4 regions of the Brachybacterium ginsengisoli genome follow, and region 4 is predicted to be linked to each of the others. Evidence: predicted binding sites of a transcription regulator. Region 4 holds the regulator's gene; each other region holds the start of a gene.
What was found. Region 4 encodes LexA, which represses DNA repair genes until DNA is damaged. Its sites were predicted from a motif close to TCGAACANNTGTTCGA; they were not measured.

Region 1: the regulator LexA is predicted to act here: its motif matches at 2,023-2,038, upstream of CFK41_RS10250 (DUF222 domain-containing protein).
Region 2: the regulator LexA is predicted to act here: its motif matches at 2,900-2,915, upstream of CFK41_RS17630 (HNH endonuclease signature motif containing protein).
Region 3: the regulator LexA is predicted to act here: its motif matches at 1,204-1,219, upstream of CFK41_RS01905 (Rv2578c family radical SAM protein).

Annotation. Positions count from the first base shown of each region.
Region 1 is NZ_CP023564.1:2,305,967-2,310,556, forward strand. Features, by position in the region: gene CFK41_RS10245 (ABC-F family ATP-binding cassette domain-containing protein) at 1-121, shown strand, start outside; gene CFK41_RS10250 (DUF222 domain-containing protein) at 165-2,012, opposite strand; gene CFK41_RS10255 (4-(cytidine 5'-diphospho)-2-C-methyl-D-erythritol kinase) at 2,529-3,455, opposite strand; gene rsmA (16S rRNA (adenine(1518)-N(6)/adenine(1519)-N(6))-dimethyltransferase RsmA) at 3,455-4,342, opposite strand; gene CFK41_RS10265 (TatD family hydrolase) at 4,339-4,590, opposite strand, start outside.
Region 2 is NZ_CP023564.1:3,943,610-3,948,199, reverse strand. Features, by position in the region: gene fdhA (formaldehyde dehydrogenase, glutathione-independent) at 1-1,046, shown strand, start outside; gene CFK41_RS17630 (HNH endonuclease signature motif containing protein) at 1,234-2,631, opposite strand; gene CFK41_RS17625 (NYN domain-containing protein) at 3,385-3,933, shown strand; gene CFK41_RS17620 (alpha/beta hydrolase) at 3,961-4,590, opposite strand, start outside.
Region 3 is NZ_CP023564.1:429,288-433,877, reverse strand. Features, by position in the region: gene CFK41_RS01910 (hypothetical protein) at 1-116, shown strand, start outside; gene CFK41_RS01905 (Rv2578c family radical SAM protein) at 131-1,195, opposite strand; gene CFK41_RS01900 (S9 family peptidase) at 1,486-3,543, opposite strand; gene CFK41_RS01895 (nucleoside/nucleotide kinase family protein) at 3,715-4,284, opposite strand; gene CFK41_RS01890 (GNAT family N-acetyltransferase) at 4,390-4,590, shown strand, end outside.
Region 4 is NZ_CP023564.1:2,598,811-2,603,400, forward strand. Features, by position in the region: gene CFK41_RS11575 (HelD family protein) at 1-941, shown strand, start outside; gene nrdR (transcriptional regulator NrdR) at 1,153-1,635, opposite strand; gene CFK41_RS11585 (LysM peptidoglycan-binding domain-containing protein) at 1,665-2,057, opposite strand; gene lexA (transcriptional repressor LexA) at 2,227-2,931, shown strand; gene CFK41_RS11595 (ATP-dependent DNA helicase) at 3,058-4,590, opposite strand, start outside.

The DNA of each region.
Region 1 (4,590 bases), 290 kb from region 4:
CGATCACGATCAGTCCGACTACGTGGGTCTGTCGGAGATCACGGGACGCCTCCGGGCGGTAGAGGGTGAGATCGAGAGCCTCGAGGAGCGGTGGCTGGAGCTGTCCGAGCTGCTGGGCTGAGCTGAGACGGCGGCGCTGCGCCTGATCGGGATGCCGCGTCCGATCAGGCGGCGCCGTTCCGAACTGAGGATCCGCCGACGGGGTCGTCGCCGCTCCGGCTGGGCTCCGGTCCGCGCCAGGGAGTGTCGACGACCAGGGTGAGGTGGGGGAAGAAGACGTGGTCGTTCCGCTGCGGCGGGCGGTGTCGATGCTCCGCCCCGCCGACGGGCGCGGCGGAGTACGAGCCGACGAGCTCGAGAACCCGATCTCTGGTGCGAGGCCGTTCCTCGGATGGGGGTTTCTGTTCCGGGGTCCGGGGCGAACCGGTCGCCGAGGACACCGCGGAGGATGCCGGCCCGAGTTCATCGATCTCGACGCCGAGTCCGTCGGCCATGGCCCCGGTCCTCGCCGCACGATCCAGGATCCCGGCCGCCGTGCCGATCGGGTCGAAGTTGATGCCGCGGCGGCGCGCGGTCTGCCCGTAGCGGCTCATCCACTCGACGGAGCGGCGAACCCCGTTCTCATCGTGGAGGACCCGGACGCTCTCGCCCGCCTGCTCCTTCTGGTTGTCCGCGGCGCACAGGCCGTTGCCGTTGTCGAGAGCGGTGGGACCACCTTCGGACCAGGGCACGATGTGATCGCTCTGGCGGATGTTCGCCTCGCAGTACGGTGCCCGGCAGGTCTGGTGGGCGAGCCGGAGGAAGCGGGCGAGCGCCGGAGGGAAGCTGCGCGCTGCGGAACCCGCGGCGACGAGCTGACCGTCGGTCGCATCGGTGTAGAGGGTGCGAAGCGTCATCGCGAGCTCCGGATCCTCCTCAGCGGGAGACATCGCCTCGAGCATCTCCTGACGGATGTGCTCGTAGGGCACCGGGCCGTAGCCCTCGATGGTGGCGGCATCGGCGTGATCCGGGGCGAGCAGCGAACGGTCGGTGATGATCACGCCGATCTCGAGCGTGGAGGGGTCGATCCCCTCGCCTCGGCCGATGAGCGCATCGGCGAGGAGATCCGCCATGATCTGCTGGTGGCCGCGACGGTCTCCCTGCGCACGAGATCGCTCCGCGGCGAGGGAGAGCCCTTTGCGGATCCGCGCGCCGTCGAGCCCGCTCAGACGCGCGGTGAGCGTGCACATCCCGTGCTCGCCGCGGCGCACGGTGACGCAGCGGTCCTTCGTCGCCGTGCGGTGACGATCGGCGGCGCCCCGCGGATCCAGGCCGTGCAGCACCTTCTCCGCCTCCCCGGCCCACTCCTGCGGACCGCAGCCCTCGAGGTGCGGGAGGTGGGCGGTGAGGACCTGATCCACCAGGGTGCGCTGCTCGGGAGTCGCCGGTCCGAGCGTGCGGGCCACCTGATGCGCTGAAGTGGACAAGACCTTGCCCTCAGCGAGAGCGCCGAGCATCCCGGGCATGGATCGGACCAGTCGACGGCACGAGGACAGGGAGCGCCCGGCGCAGGCGGTCGACTGCTTCATCGCCTTCGAGGCCTCGGAACGAGCGATCCTCCGTGCCTGCTCCGGGGTCTCCTCGCGCCGCCGACAGTCCTCCACGACCGCGGACTCCAAGCGGACCAGCGCGCGGGCCTGGACCGCGGCGATCGCCCCGGAGAGATCCTGGAGCTGGGCGAGCAGAGCGATGGCCTCGGTGGGCGTCTGATGATCCAGCGCCGTCGCACCATGGGCACCGAGCTCGGCGAGCACCGCGCGGGTCGCGGAGACATCCGACTCCCCGATCCGGAGCGCACCGTCACCGGCCTCGATCCGGAGAGGAGTCGATCGACGCGGGCCGGACATCGCGGCCCCGGCACCGTCACGGGCGCCGCCCGCTTCACCGGATCCGGCCTCCCGCGGCGCAGAGCCGGGCGAGCGCTGGGATGCTTCCCAGCGCTCTGCGCGCTCGCTGTGCGGATCGTGTGCCATGGATCCAGTTTCGCACGACTGTTCGACTCGAGGAAGATCTGCAGCCCTCTTACTTCTTAGTAGTTTTCCATTGTGGATAACTTGGCGTGGGGAGGAATGAAGGTCGACCCGACAGCGGGAATCGTTGTGGATAAACAGCTTCTGTGGAGGAAAGCCGGCGAGGCGCCCTCGCAACCCTCGTCAGCGAAGCCTGCTGAAGCCGGCGTCGGGCCGACGTGGACAGTCATCGAACCAGGCAGAGAGCATGCTTCGAGCCGAAAGAGCGCGACTCTGCAGTCACCGTGACGGACGACGGCCGTCTGCGCAGGTTCGCCCGCCGGAACGCACGACGACCTCACGCGACGACGACATGATGGAGGCGCGGACAGAACCGCCGAGAAGAGGCAGAATGATGGATGACGCCGACGGAGATGTCACGAAAGGACGGCACATCCCTTGACGACAGTGGAAATCGACTGGCGCGGTAACGCCATGCCCGAACGGCACTGCCGGATGCCCGCGAAGCGAGGGGCGACCTCACTCCTCCTCGAGCACGCTCGCTCCAGGGGCGGACCCCCTGGCCACCAGGCACGACTCGACCAGCCCATCGCGCATCAGCCCAGCGGCGATCGACCGCGCCTGGGACTCGTCCTCCACCAGCACGGCGACCGTCGGCCCGGACCCGCTGACCAGCGCCGCCGATGCGCCGAGCTGCTCAGCGGCCTCGACCACGGGCTCCAGCCCGGGATGCAGCGCGAAGGCCGCAGCCTGGAGATCGTTGTGCAGCGTATCGGCGAGCAGCTCGATGTTCCCGCTGCTGAGCGCCTGCAGCTGGCGATCATCGACGGACGGCTGCGCCGGTGGCACCCTGCCTCCGCGGGCGGCGATCTCGTCGAACCGACGGAACACCGCCGGGGTGGAGAGATGCCCGCCGGGGACGGCCAGCAGCCAGGTCCACTCCCCGTGGGTGAGCACCGTGGTGAGGTCCGCTCCGTTGCCGCGGCCGAGCGCGGTATGGCCGAGCATCGCGAAGGGGACGTCGGCGCCGAGCCGACCCCCGAGGGCCCGCAGCCGTTCGCCGCTGAGGCCGAGCCCCCACAGGCGGTCCAGGGCGACCAGGGCGGCGGCGGCATCGGCCGATCCGCCCCCCATTCCTCCCGCGACCGGTACCTGCTTGTGGATGTGGAGCGCGGCCCCGTCCTGCACCTCGTGCTCGGTGCGCAGCAGCTCCGCCGCACGCAGCGCGAGGTTGGACCCGTCGAGCGGGATGTCGCCCGGCACCTCCGAGGTGACCTCGAGGCTCAGGCCCTCGGCGCGGGTCGCGGTGATCGTCTCGTAGAGGTCCACGGCCTGGAAGACCGTGGCCAGAGCGTGATAGCCCCGATCGTCGACCGCGCCGACGCCCAGGGAGAGGTTGATCTTCCCCGGCGCACGCACCACCACCCGGTGGCGGGACGGCGGCATCAGTCGACGCCCTTCTCCGCGCGAGCGATGGCGCGGAAGCCCTCGATGCCCAGCGTCTCGCCCCGGGCACCGGGATCGATGCCGGCCGCGCGCAGGATCTGCTCGGACCGGGGCGGACTGCCGGCCCAGCCGGCGAGCGCGGCGCGCAGGGTCTTGCGGCGCTGGGCGAAGGCGGCGTCGATGACGGCGAACACCGTCTCCCGCTCCGCGTCGGTGCCGAGCGGCTCCTCATGCCGCACCAGCTCCACGAGCGCCGAGTCGACGTTGGGGACCGGCCAGAAGATCTGCCGGGAGATCCGGCCCGCGTGCACAGCCGTGCCGTACCAGGCGGTCTTCACGCTGGGTCCCCCGTAGGTGCGAGAACCCGGACCCGCGGTCAGGCGGTCCACCACCTCGGACTGGACCATCACCAGGGCGGAGCGGAGGGAGGGGAAGCGCTCGAGCATGGTCAGCAGGATCGGCGTGGCCACGTTGTACGGCAGGTTCGCGACCAGAGCCGTCGGCTCCCCGGCGCGCGGGAGAGCAGGCAGCTCGGGCACCTGCAGGGCGTCGGCGTGCACGAGGCGGAAGCGCTCCTCCTCGACGCCGCGGGCACGCAGCGTGAGCGGGAGCAGCTCGGCCAGACCCCGGTCCAGCTCGACGGCCACCACATCGGCACCCGCCTCGAGCAGCCCGAGGGTCAGGGATCCGAGGCCGGGTCCGACCTCGAGCACGGCCTGCCCGGGCTCCACCCCGGCACGCCCCACGATGGTGCGCACCGTGTTGGGGTCCATGACGAAGTTCTGGCCCCGCTGCTTGGAGGGACGGATCCCGGCGGCATCGGCGAGCTCGCGGATGTCACGCGCGGTCAGCAGGATCCCCGCGCTCGTGGCGTCGGCGTCGGTCATGCGGCCACCGCCTCGGGCCAGCGGTACACGGACTCGGTGGTCTCGCGGATCCGGCGACAGGCCGTCTCCAGATCGGTGCCGGTCACCTCGGCGATCGTCGCCATCGTGATCGGGATCAGGTAGGAGGAGTTCGGTCGGCCCCGGTAGGGCACCGGCGTGAGGAAGGGGGCGTCGGTCTCGACCATGACCTGGCCGAGGCCCACCTCGGCGAGCGCGCCGCGCAGACCGTCGGCGTTCTTGAAGGTGAC
Region 2 (4,590 bases), 1.3 Mb from region 4:
ACATGGTGCGCGGCCGCACGACGGCGCCGGCGGATCTGGTGCTCGGGCACGAGATCACCGGCGAGGTGATCGACACCGGGCCCGGGGTCGAGTTCATCAAGAAGGGAGACCTCGTCTCGGTGCCCTTCAACATCTCCTGCGGCCGCTGCGAGATGTGCAAGACGCGGCGCACCGAGATCTGCCTGAACGTGAACCCGGACCGTCCCGGCAGCGCCTACGGGTACGTGGACATGGGCGGCTGGGTCGGCGGTCAGGCCGAGTACGTGCTGGTCCCGTACGCGGACTGGAACCTGCTGAAGTTCCCGGACAAGGACCAGGCCATGGAGAAGATCCTGGACCTGACCATGCTCTCGGACATCTTCCCCACCGGCTATCACGGCGCGGTCACCGCGGGAGTGGGGCCCGGATCCTCGGTGTACATCGCCGGGGCGGGCCCGGTGGGCACGGCCGCGGCGCTGGGCGCGCAGCTGCTGGGCGCCTCGGTGGTGATCATGGCGGACATGAACGCGGACCGCCTCGCGAACGCGGCGAAGTTCGGCTGCGAGACGATCGACGTCTCGAAGGAGGATCCGCGCGAGGGCATCGCCCGCATCCTGGGCCGCGAAGAGGTCGACGCCGGTGTGGACGCTGTGGGCTTCGAGGCCCGCGGGCACGGCAAGGATGCGAAGGAGGCGCCGGCGACGGTGCTGAACACGCTGATGGACGTGACCCGGGCCGGTGGTGCGCTCGGGATCCCCGGTCTGTACGTGACCGGCGATCCGGGCGGCGTGGACGAGGCGGCGCAGGAGGGCTCGCTGTCGCTGCGGCTGGGACTGGGCTGGGCGAAGGCGCTGTCGTTCACCACCGGCCAGTGCCCGGTGATGAAGTACCACCGTCAGCTGATGGAGGCGATCCTGCACGACAAGGCGAAGATCGCCGACGCCGTGAACGCCGCTGCGATCTCCCTGGACGACGCCCCGGCGGGGTACGCAAAGTTCGACTCGGGTGTCGCCACGAAGTACGTGATCGACCCGCACGGCGTGACCGGCAGGGTCCAGCCCGTCTGATCCGCTCGATCCCGGCTGCATCGCCCGCTCCTGCGCCGATCTCGGCGGTCCGGAGCGGGCGATGTGCAGTCCGGGTGACATCGATGTGAGGGGAGCGGAGTGACGGCGGCGGGCAGCAGACTTCACACTCATGTCAGATATGAGCATCTGCGCAGGTAGACCGGGACAGTGCGTCGTCATGGCGCGGTCAGTAGGGTGGGTCGGGGTACTCGGGGGTGGCGCCGGGTGGGGTGACGCGGCGGGTGTCGGGGATGGGCCGGGTCCGGTCCTGGTTGGCCAGTGCTTGTTGGACGCGGCGGGTGCGTTGGTGGAGGGTCCAGGCCTGGTCGAGGGTCTTCACGGTCTCGGGGGTGAGGAGGTCGGTGTGTTCCCGGGTGCGGGCGCGGAGCGGCCCGATCTTCCAGGTCGTCTCGAGCGGTCCGGCGGGTGTGGTGCGGTCTTCGCGGGCAGGGTCGTCCCTCGGGTCGCGGTCGGGGTCGATGAGGCCGGCGGTCTTGAGCTGGTGGTGCTGCCAGCACAATCGGTGGAGGTTCCACAGCGAGGTGGGTCCGCCTCGGGCGGGGTGGTCGTGGTCGTACTCGATGATGTGGTCGTCCTCTGCCGCGAGCGCGGTCGATCGGGTGCAGCCCGGTGCGGCGCAGACGGGGTGGCGCAGCCGGAGCTGGAGCCGCATCTGCGCCGTGGGCTGATACGTGGTCGCGTCGACGGGGAGGTGCGCGCCGGTGATCGGGTCGGTGAGGATCCGCTGCCAGGTCGTCTCCTTCCCGGCCAGGTCCCGGGCGAGCTCGGCCGGGATCGGTGTCATGCCCTCGAGCATCGCGGGTGAGTCATCCATGCCCAGCAGCGTCGTGACGGGCACGGTGACCAGGAGCTTGAACGGGGTGCGGGTCTCCTGGACCGGATCGATGTCGAGGATCGAGTGGGTGAGGATCGCGTATCTCAGGGTCCGCAGCGAGGCGGCTCTGCCGTTTTCGCGGAGGGACTCGTCGAGGTCGAACGGGATCGGCCCCTCCGTCCCGTCCTCGAGCATCGCCCGCTGAGTCTTCTGGACCGTGCGCGCGGCGAGATCGAGCCGTTGGGCGAGGCCCGTGATCTCCAGGATCGGGCCCGTCACCAGCAACGACGCGGTCCCCACCTCCGGGTCCACGCCCACGACCTCCACATCCCTGGAACTGGAAGGCGGGGTCGGGAGCGTGCCCGCGGTCGCGAGAGCGACCGCGACAGAGACCTGCTTGTCGAACGTGACAGGGGAGATGGAGGGCAGCTCGACCTCGGCGATCCGGGCATCGACCTGCCGGACCTGCTCCTCGCTCAAGCGCCGCACCCGGCGCAGCAGGGAGCGATGCCAGGCTTCGGGCAGGTCCCCGCGACGGAGGTACTCGAACGTCAGCGGCATCCACTCCACCGCCCGATACGCGTCATGGACCTGCGAGGTGGCCTGAAGGTAGGAGCAGCGCAGCCCGGTCGCGATCTTCAACGCCGTCAGATCCGCGTCCTCCAGCAGGCCCTCCACCTCAGGATCCTCCCGGAAGAACACCGCCACCTGCCGCAGATGCTGGGCGTAGAGACGGGCCCGCTGCCTCATCAGACCATGCAGAGATTCGACTCTGGCAGCCTCGATGGAATCGGACTCGACCTCCTGAACGACCCGCTCCCGCGTGAGCTCCTTACGGGCCCGCACCCGCCACTCCGGCAGGACCACCGACGAAGTGACCTCCGACAGAGCATCGTCGAGACGACCCGCGAGACCCGAAGCAGCGCCAGCAGCAGAGATGGGAACGGGGCCGCGCGGCGAAGCCGGCCCGGACCCTGAAGCCACCGACCCGTCGGCCGCACCATCCCGCTCGAACACCTCGAACCCCTCCTCGAACTCACCCATCACCACCACCCCCTCCCCACACTCGAAACACTCCCGCGAACCACCTCCGCGATAACCCCATTCTATTTCCCCGACACCCCCTACTGAAGGATCATCGAGAAATGGGGACAAATCCGTGGATAACCACTGACTGTGGAGGAACGGTCGCGTCAGGGATCCGATCACGGGGACGGGTGCCGCACCTCCTCGGCACCCACCACCCCTCCACGACCTGCCGGTATACACCTCCCCATGCCCCGCGCAACCCTCGAGCACCCTTCCAGCAGGCCCTGGGACACCCCGTCATTCCCCACAAGGAGAATGTGCATAATTCGCCCCTGTGGAGGAAACGTCATTCACGCCTTCCACAGTGTGCACATTCCTGGGGATATCTCGCCTCAACCCCGCCTCGGCCCGGCCCCGTCCACCGCCCGCTCCTCCGGGCCTCGTCCCGCTCCGGAAGCGCGTAAGGTCGACCCCATGACGGAACGCACCACGTACCTCCTGGTGGACGGCGAGAACATCGACGCCACGCTCGGCGTCTCGGTTCTCGGCCGGCGGCCCCAGCCCGAGGAGCGCCCTCGCTGGAACAAGCTGCTCCACCACGCCGAGATGTCGTGGCATCAGAGCGTGAAGGGCCTGTTCTTCCTGGCTGTCGACGACAGCCTGCCCTCGAGCTTCGTCCAGGCGCTCATCGCGATGGGCTACAAGCCGGTCCCGCTGCGCGGCGAGGGCAAGATCGTGGACATCGCGATCCAGCGCACCGCGGCGGCCCTGCTGGATCGTCCGGCGGACGTCATGCTGGTCAGCCATGACCGGGACTTCGTCCCGCAGATGGAGGACCTGGCCGCGGATCCGGAGCGACGCACCGCGATCGTCGGCTTCCGCGAGTTCATGGCCTCGGATCTCCAGAGCATCTCGGGGATCGAGTTCCACGACCTCGAGTACGACGTCTCCGCGTTCACGAGCCGCCTGCCGCGCGTGCGCATCATCGACATCGACGAGTTCGATCCGCTCGAGTTCATCTGAGCCGGAGCTCCGGCCCGGCCGCGGCGCTCAGCGCCGCTGGTCGAGCACGCCCTGCACGAAGGTCACGACGTCCTCGAGCACTTCGGCGCGGTTCGTCTCGTTGAAGATCTCGTGGCGCGCCCCGGGATAGGTGATCCGCGAGGTCGCGGGGCCGCGCAGGGTCTCCACGCCCTCGACGCTCGCGGGCATCGGCACCAGCTGGTCGGCCTCGCCGTGCAGGTGGAGCATCGGATGGTTCCCGACGCTCCCGCCTGCGGTGATGGTGCGCATCATGGTCTGCATCGCCTCGAGCGTCGGCCGCGCGAAGTCGCCGTGCCAGACCAGCGGGTCCGCGGCGTACGCCTCGCCCACCGCGGGGTCGCGGGAGAGAGTCTCCGGGTCGATCGGGGTGGAGGGGATCTCCTCGAGCGCGAGCAGGTCGTCCACCGTGGCCCAGGAGCCGATCACCGGGCCGGAGAGCACGGTCGCGACGAGCGCGTCGGCGTGCCGCTGGGTGTAGCGGGCGGCGATGAGGCCGCCCATCGAGTGGCCGATGAGGATGATCGGGAGGTCGGGGTGCACCCCGGCCGCGTGGCGCACCACCAGGTGGAGGTCCTCGACCACGTCCTCGTAGTCGCGGATCAGCACCCGGGTCCCGTCGCTGCGGCCGTGGCCCAC
Region 3 (4,590 bases), 1.8 Mb from region 4:
GCGCCGGCGACCCCTCTCAGGACTCCCGCGCCGCCTGGGTCGTCGCCGGGCAGAAGAGCCGCGGCCAACTGGGGCAGTGCACGACCTGGAGCGCCCCGGCCGACCAGGTCGCCTGAGCCCCTCCCTCCGGTCAGAACAGCGCCGGCTGCGGCAGGAGATCCAGCGCCGCCGGTGCGAGGCGCGGCCGGCGCGCGGCCTCCGCCGCCCGGCTCCGGTGCTCGGGCTGGTCGACGTCCTCGGTGAAGTCGAGCCCGTGGCGACGCAGCAGCGGGACCAGCCGACGTGAGAGGGTGCGCCGGTACGCGACGGGCGCGGAGGACGAGGTCCCGTAGAAGCGCCGATACCCGGTGGCGAGCTCGGGATGCTCCCGATCGATCCACTCCAGGAACCATTCCTTGGCACCGGGCCGCAGGTGCAGGGCGCCGTGGACCACGTGCGCCGCACCCGCCTCGGCGATCCGGGCCAGGGCCTCGTCGAGCTGCGCGTCGGAGTCGGTCAGCCACGGCATGATCGGCATGAGGAAGACGGTCACACGGAATCCGGCGTCGGCCGCGGCGCGCACCGTGGCCAGGCGCGCGGCGGTGCTCGGCGTGCCCGGCTCGACGGCTTTCTGCAGCGCGTCGTCGAAGACCGCGATCGACATCGAGAGGTCCACGGGGACCTGCTCGGCGATGGTCTCGAGCTGCGGCAGGTCACGGCGCAGCAGCGTCCCCTTGGTGAGGATCGAGATCGGCGTGCCGGACTCGGCGAGGGCGGAGAGGATGCCGGGCATCAGCCGGTACCGGCCCTCGGCCCGCTGGTAGGGGTCGGTGTTGGTGCCGAGCGCCACGAGGTCGCGCTTCCAGGAGCGCTTGGCGAGCTCGGCCCGCAGCACCTCGGCGACGTTGACCTTGACGATCACCTGCTGGTCGAAGTCGGCCCCGGCGTCGAGGTCGAGGTAGCGATGGGTGCTGCGGGCGAAGCAGTACACGCAGGCGTGGGAGCAGCCGCGGTAGGGGTTCACCGTCCACTCGAAGGGCATGGAGCTCGCGGCCGGCACCTTGTTCAGCGCCGACTTCGCCATCACCTCGTGGAAGGTGACGCCCTGGAACTCCGGGGTCTGCACGCTGCGCACCAGCCCGGACATGCCCAGCAGCGCCGGGGTGCTCGGCTGCTCGCCGGTCCCCGTGCTGATCTCCTGCCCGCTCCACCGCATGACCCTATTCGAACGCCCGTTCGAACAGATGTCAAGGGCGACCGACGGACCATCCCGCCCGTCGGCCGCCCGGTGACTTCAGCCCTGCCGTCCCGCTGATCTCCTGCCGCTCGTCCCTCGCAGCACGTCGATCAGCCCTGCCATCCCGCTGATCTCCTGCCGCTCGTCCCTCGCAGCACGTCGATCAGCCCTGCCATCCCGCTGATCTCCTGCCGCTCGTCCCTCGCAGCACGTCGATCAGCCCTGCCATCCCGCTGATCTCCTGCCGCTCGTCCCTCGCAGCACGTCGATCAGCCCAGAGTCGCGGGGCGCGTCCACTCCTCGCCGCGCACGTGCTCGTCCAGGAAGCCGAGGAAGGTCTCGTACCAGACCTGCGCGTTGCCGCGGCCCTGGATCCAGTGGCCCTCGTCGGGGAAGTACAGGTAGCGATGGCGGGTGCGCCCCTCGGCATCGCGCGGAGTGCCCGAGAAGGTGTGCAGGTCGTACCAGAGGGCGTGGCCCTGGGCGATCGGCACCCGGTAGTCCCGGTCGCCATGGATCACGAGCATCGGAGCGACGATGTCGGCCACGAAGTCCTTGGGGTTGTAGAGCCGGTTCTGCTCCCGCATCGGCCGCTCCCACCCGGAGTTGTCGGTGGTCGCGCCCATCGTGGCGGTGTCCCACAGGGAGGCGTGGGTGACGATGCATCGGAAGCGGTCACCGGTGTGCCCGGCCACCCAGTTGGCCATGTAGCCGCCGTAGGAGCCGCCGGCGAAGGCGGTGCGCTCGGCGTCGACGTCCTCGCGGGCGATCGTGGCGTCGGTGAGCGCCATGATGTCGGTGTACGGGGCGCCGCCCAGCTCGTGCTGGCCACGGTCGATCATCGCCTGGCCGTAGCCGGTGGAGATCGCCGGGTCCGGCAGCAGCACGGCGTAGCCGGCGGCGACGAACGGGCCCGGGTTCCAGCGGTAGGTCCAGGCGTTCCAGGAGCCCCACGGGCCGCCGTGGGCGAAGACCACCAGCGGGTGCGGCCCCTCCCCCTCGGGCAGGCGCAGCCAGGCGCGCAGGTCGGTGCCGTCCTCGGCGGTCGCGGTGACCTCGGTGAGGGTGCCGGGCAGGTCGACGGGCTCGGCCGGGTTGGGCAGCGCGGTGACGGTGCCGTCGGCGGGATCGATGCGCACGGGGTGCGGGGCGACGGCGATCCCGGAGGCGGAGGCGATGATCGCACCGCCTGCGACCGAGGCGCCGGAGAAGGCGAGGTCCTGGTCGGGTCCGCCCGCGAGGCGGCGCGGGGCCGGGTCATGGACCCCGCCGATCCACACGGCGCCGCGGCCCTGCTCGTCGGTGGTGGCGACGAGGGTGTCCTCGTCGAGCCAGATCGGGTCCGCCCAGTGGTCGAGCTCAGGCCAGACCGGGGTCGACTCGCCGGTGGCGAGGTCGAGCAGCTCGACGCCGACGCCCATCGTGGCCGTCTGCGTCCAGGTGCGGTACCGGCCGACGAGGGCGCGGCGGCCGTCGGGGCTGAACTCGCCCGGGCCGTGCTCGATCTCGGCCGTGCCCTCGCGCAGCAGGCGCGGCGCCTCGCCGCCCACGAGGTCCAGGAGGTAGAGGTCGGGGACGGCGAGCAGATCGCCGCGGGAGTCCTGCACCGCGATCAGCGCCTTCTCGCCGCTGCGGTCCACGGTCCAGTCCAGGAGCCGACCGGCTGGCATCGCGAGGTGGCGGAAGTGGAGGACCTGGGTGGGCTGGTCCTCGTCGTCCCCGTCGGCCGACGGGGTCTTCGCGTCGGCGCCGGCGGGTGCCGGGGTGCGCTCGGCGAGCGCGAGGTCGTCCGGCAGCGCGGCGATCGCGAGCACGGGGCGGGTGGGGCCGAGGTCGTGGTCCCAGTAGCGGGTGGGAAACCCGGTGTGGAAGGCGGCGGTGACCTTGGCCGTGGAGCGCTTCTTCGTGAGCTCGGCGTGCTCGGCCTCGTCGGCGGCCTGGGAGTGCACCTCGAGCTCGGTGATGAGGTGGCGGCCCGCGATGGTCAGGCCGCCGAAGCCGCCGGGACGGGTGGCGAGCTCACGGGCCTCGCCGCGCACGGGCAGGGCCCACAGCTGCGCGTCCTCGGACTCCTCGCCGTCCTCGCCCACGCGCTTGGCGGTGAAGTAGGTGGTGCCGTCCTCGGCCGCGGCGACGGCGCCGACGGAGGCGCTGCCGCGGGTGAGCGGGAGCAGGCGGTCGCCGTCGATCTCGACGAGGCTGCTGCGGTAGGAGGTGCCCTTCGCGTCCGGGCGGGACACCTTCGCGAGGATCCGACCGCCCTCGGTGGTCTCGAGTCCGGCCAATCGGGCCGCGTCCAGCAGGGTCTCGATGCTTTCGTGTGTCATGGGGCACCATCCTGCCACCGGCCGACGGCGCCACCATCCTCGTCACGATCCCGTAGCCCTGCTGTGACAAACGGGGCTCCTCCGAGCGCCATTCCCCCAGGTTCGTGGCACTCGCACCGGGGCATCCCGTGCCTTCCGGGCCGGGCGAGCGCGGTGGTCACGAAGACGGGCTCATCCGACCCCCGTTCCCCCAGGTTCGCCACCTTCGCACCGGCTAGGGCCACGTCGCCGGCCCCAGTCGAGCAGGGCGTCGATCTTCCGGGCCACCTCGTCCGGGGTGCAGCCCTCGGTGTCGATCCGGTGCACGGCAGGGTCGGCCTCGACCTCGAGCCGCACGGCCGCCGAACGGCTCCGCTCCGCATGGGCGACGAGGCTCTGCCCCTGCTCCCGTGTGGCGAGCCGAGCGTCGATCGTGCCGCGGCCGGCCTGGAGCAGCACTGCCGTGATGCGCGGCCGGTCGCCCATGGCCTCGGCGAGCGCGGCCGACTCCAGGACGGAGACCGTGTTCGTATAGATCAGCCGACGGTGGCCGAGCTCCCGATAGTTGGCCCAGATCGCGGCGAGATTCCGCAGCGCCATCCCCTCCTGCCGCGGCGCGGGGTGCGCCAGGTCGAGCGCATCGCCCTCCAGCACCGCATGCCGCACATCCCGCGCCGCCAGCAGGTCGTGGAGCGCGAACGCGGCCGACGACTTCCCCACCCCGGACGCCCCACCGATCACCAGCAGCTCTGAGTCGCTCATCGCTACAGGGTGCCGTACGTGCGGGTTCGTTGGGGCGGAGCGGAGCCGGGTGCTGAGTTATCGGGTTTCCGGCCATGAGTAGGGCGGGGGTAAGAGACTGACCCTATGGAACGCCACGCTGATCCAGCGCTCACTCTTCGGGCCGGAGCATCCTCCGACATCGAGCAGTGCGTCGCCCTATGGGTCGATGCGTGTGCTGTGCGGGACGGTCGTTCCATCGGCGGTATCGCGGATCGGGCTCGGCCGAAGTTCGACAGGAGCATCGGATGGATCGTTGCGTCGAGCGGCGAACAGATCGATGGATTC
Region 4 (4,590 bases):
CCAAGGACGCGCCCTGGACGGTGGAGGACGTCCCGCTGCTGGACGAGGTCGCCGAGCTGCTGGGCGAGGACTCCGCCCCGGCGGAGGCGCGAGCCCGGGACGACGCCGAGCGACGACGTGCGGACGTCGAGTACGCCCGGAAGGTCATCGAGAACATCGACAGCTCGGGGATCATCCGCGCGGAGGATCTCGCCGATCAGGTGCGCCATGTGCGCGACGGCCGCACGCTCGCCGAGCGCGCCTCCTCGGAGCGCAGCTGGACCTACGGGCACGTGGTGGTCGACGAGGCGCAGGAGCATTCGCCCATGAGCTGGCGCGCGCTCATGCGGCGCGCGCCCACCAAGTCCTTCACGGTGGTGGGCGACGTCGCCCAGACCTCCTCCGCCGGCGGCACCGACTCCTGGTCGGCCGCCCTCGCCCCGTACATCCAGGACCGTCTCCAGGTCGAGCACCTCACCGTCAACTACCGCACCCCGAGCCGGATCATGGACCGGGCCGTGGCGATGGCACAGGCGCACGACCTGCCGGTGACCGCGGTGAGCTCCGTCCGAGAGGGCGACCGCGACCCACTGATCGAGCGGACCACGGCCACTGAGCTCACGGCACGCACGACCGATGCCGTGGCGGCAGTGCATGAGGAGCGTCTGGGTCGGATCGCCGTCATCGCGGCGCAGGAGCGGGTCGACGCCCTCGCCGCGGCCCTGCGATCACGCAGCGGCCTGCCCTCGGTGGGCGCGGGCTCCGCGGGGGTGGACGACGAGATCGCCGTGATGACCGCCCAGGACGCCAAGGGCCTCGAGTTCGACGCGGTGGTGCTCGTGGAGCCGGCCGAGCTGATCGCCGCCCACGGCGCCGGCGACCTCTATGTCGCGATGAGCCGTTCCACCCAGCATCTCGGTGTGGTCCACGCCCAGGTGCTGCCTGCCGGCATCGCCGGGTGAGCCTCACGGCCGGCGGTCCCGGAACAGGGATCGGCGGCCGTGGCTTCCCCTCCACGACCGCCGATCAGGTGTGCGCTGCGTGAGCGCACGAGGGATATCTTAAGCACAACCGCAGGGCACTCCGCGCCAGATCCGCGATTTGGGAGGAAACCGATCTCCCTCGATCCGCCTCGGGCGAGGGCGGATCCTCGCGATCGACCCCGGGAGGGCCTCAGCCCGCCGACTCGGGGACCGACTCCCCGTTCTGCTTGGCCTCGGCGCGGAGACGCGCGATCGCCGACTCGAAGTCCTCGAGGGTGTCGAAGCCCTGATAGACGCTCGCGAAGCGCAGATAGGCGACGACGTCCAGCTCCTGGAGCGGCTGCAGGATCGACAGCCCCACCTGATGGGCGTCGATCTCGGCCTGGCCGCTGGAGCGGATGCTCTCCTCGACCCGCTGGGCCAGCATCGCCAGCTGATCATCGCTGACCGGCCGTCCCTGGCACGCCTTGCGGACCCCGGAGATCACCTTGGCCCGGCTGAACGGCTCGCTGACGCCGGAGCGCTTGAGGACGGAGAGGGAGGCTGTCTCCGAGGTCGAGAAGCGGCGGGAGCAGTTCGGGCACTGCCGGCGACGGCGGATCGTCGCACCGTCGTCGGACGTGCGCGAGTCGACGACGCGGGAGTCGGGGTGGCGGCAGAACGGGCAGTGCATCCGCCCAGAATACCGGCACCCTCGTCCGCTCAGCGGGCGGAGTCCTCCAGGACGGGCAGCTCGATCTGCTGGCCTGCGGTGACGCGACCGGTGGGCAGCTGGTTCTCGGCACGCAGCTCGGCGACGTACTCCTGGGCGCCCATGCCCTCGGGGGCGTACTGCTCGGCATAGCCCCAGAGGGTGTCGCCGTCCTGGACGGTGATCGTGACGGGCTGATCGCCCTCGGTGCCCGCGAGCGCCGGGAGCGCGACGACGAGCAGCACGGCGGCGGCCACGATCAGGCCGAGCACGAAGGCGGCGGCGGTCAGCAGCGCGCGACCGCGACGGGTCGGTTCGAGTCGAACGCGCGCTCGAGGAGCGGCCCCATCACGGGTCGACTCCTGCGCCGGGAAGGGAAGCAGCGTGGCGGTATCGGTACGCATATCCGAACTCCTGTTCGATCGAATGTCTGTGCGACTGTAACCCGGGGCGTCCGCGACACGCAACAGAAACATCGAACATATGTTTGGCTTCTGGTGAACGCCGCCCTACGCTGGGTCACAGGACAACGGAACCGCACGGGTCCGACAGACGACGCCAGGAGGCCGCACGATGACGCCGAGCACCCCCAAGCCGATTCCGCTGCGCGAGGATGCTCCGTCCGACGAGCGCACCTCGGGGCTCACGCGGCGCCAGCGGCTCATCCTCGAGACGATCAACGACGCGGTGGCCACCCACGGCTACCCCCCCACGATGCGCGAGATCGGCGACGCGGTCGGCCTGACCTCCTCGTCCTCCGTCGCGCACCAGCTGCAGTCCCTCGAGCGCAAGGGGTTCCTGCGGCGCGACCCGAAGCGCCCGCGGGCGATGGAGGTCGTCATGCCCGATGCGGACGACACCCCGGCTCCCCCGTCCTCCGCCCCGGAGCCCGAGATCATCCCGAACTCCGTGACGGTCCCTCTGGTGGGCAGGATCGCCGCCGGCGTCCCGATCACCGCCGAGGAGCAGGTCGAGGATGTCTTCACCCTCCCCCAGCGCCTCGTGGGCGACGGCGACCTCTTCCTTCTCCAGGTGGTCGGCGAGTCGATGATCGACGCGGCCATCTGCGATGGCGACTGGGTGGTCGTGCGCTCCCAGAACACCGCCGAGAAGGGCGAGATCGTGGCGGCGATGATCGACGGCGAGGCCACGGTCAAGACCTTCGTCCAGCGCGACGACCACGTCTGGCTGATGCCGCACAATCCGTCGTTCGCCCCGATCCTCGGCGATCACGCCGAGATCCTCGGCAAGGTCGTGGCGGTGCTGCGAGCGGTCTGACGACCCGCACCCGCTCGTCCGACGACGCCGCGGCCGCCCGCTGAGGGCGGCCGCGGCGTCGTCGCGTCAGGCCTCGGTGGATCGGACCTCGTGGGACCGGGCGTCGACCGGACCGACGACGGCGGATCAGGCCTCGGCGAGGCGGCGCAGCGCCGCCAGGGCGACCTCGGGATCCGTGGTCGGCCACAGCGGCGGCATCGACTCGCGCAGGAACCCTCCATAGCGAGCGGTCGACAGGCGCGGGTCGAGCACCGCGACCATCCCGCGGTCCGCGTCCGCGCGGATCAGGCGCCCGGCGCCCTGGGCGAGCAGCAGGGCGGCGTGCTGCGCGGAGATCGACATGAAGCCGTTCCCGCCCCGGCGGCCGATCCTCTCCTGGCGCGCGGCCGTCAGCGGGTCGTCGGGGCGCGGGAACGGGATCCGGTCGATGGTGACCAGCCGCAGCGACCGTCCCGACACGTCCACGCCCTGCCACAGGGTGAGGGTTCCGAAGAGGCTCGCGTCCTCCTCCTCGCGGAAGGTGCGCACCAGATTCGTCATCGAGTCCTCGCCCTGCACGGCGATGGTGAGATCCAGGCGGGCGCGGACGTGCTCGGCCGCGAGCTCGGCGCCGCGCCGCGAGGAGAACAGGCACAGCGCTCCCCCGCGGGAGGCCTCGACGAGCTCGGTGAGATGGTCCAGCATCGCCGGCGAGGGACCGTCCCGACCGGGCTGCGGCAGATGACTCGCGGTGTAGAGGATTCCCTGGCGCCGGTACTCGAAGGGACTGCCCACGTCGAGGCCGGCCCACGCGTTCGCGTCCTCCAGCGGCGGGATCTCCTCGGGAGCCATGCGCGCGGCGCGGGCCAGCCCCACCTCGCCCGCAGCGGGCTCGAAGCGACCGCCGAGGGCGAGGGTGGCGGAGGTCAGCACGGCTGTGCGGTCCTCGAGGATCGCCCCGCGCATCGCGGCGGCGACGCTGAGGGGCGCGACCTGGATGCTCGAACGTCCCGTGGCCTGAGAATGCGATATCGAGACGACATCGTCCTCCCCCGGCGCCGAGAGTCGCTCGCAGACGTCGATGATCTCCTGCAGGTTCGCCCGGACCGTCTTGCGGGCCCCGGCGGAGGAGTCGTCGCCGGCATCCTTGGCATCGGAGTGGGCGGTGCGCGCCTCGACGCGCAGCTGGGTGACGGCGTCCGCCAGACGCTCGGGCAGATCGCCGATGACGCGGCCGTCCGGAGCGAGCTCGAGGGCCTCCCGCAGCTCCTCCGAGGCGTCGTCCAGGGCGGTTCCGGCGACGCCCAGGCCGCGCAGATCGCGAACGGTCCCGCGCAGCATCCCGGGAGTGAGCACATCGGTGACCGCGCTCGTCACGCGGGTGGAGAGGTCGTGCGCCTCGTCGAAGACCACCACATCGTGCTCGGGGATGATGCCGTGGTTGTCGAAGGCGTCGATCGCGAGCAGCGCATGGTTGGTGACCACCACGTCGACCTCCCTGGCGATCTCCCGGCTGCGCTCGGCGAAGCAGTCCTCGACCATGGGGCAGCTGCTGCCGATGCACTGGGTGCCGGTCACCGAGACCTGGCGCCAGGCGCGATCGGAGACCGCATCCTCGAGCGAGTCCCGATCACCGCTGTCCGTCTGCTCGGCCCATTCCCGCAGCCGCCGCACCTGGGC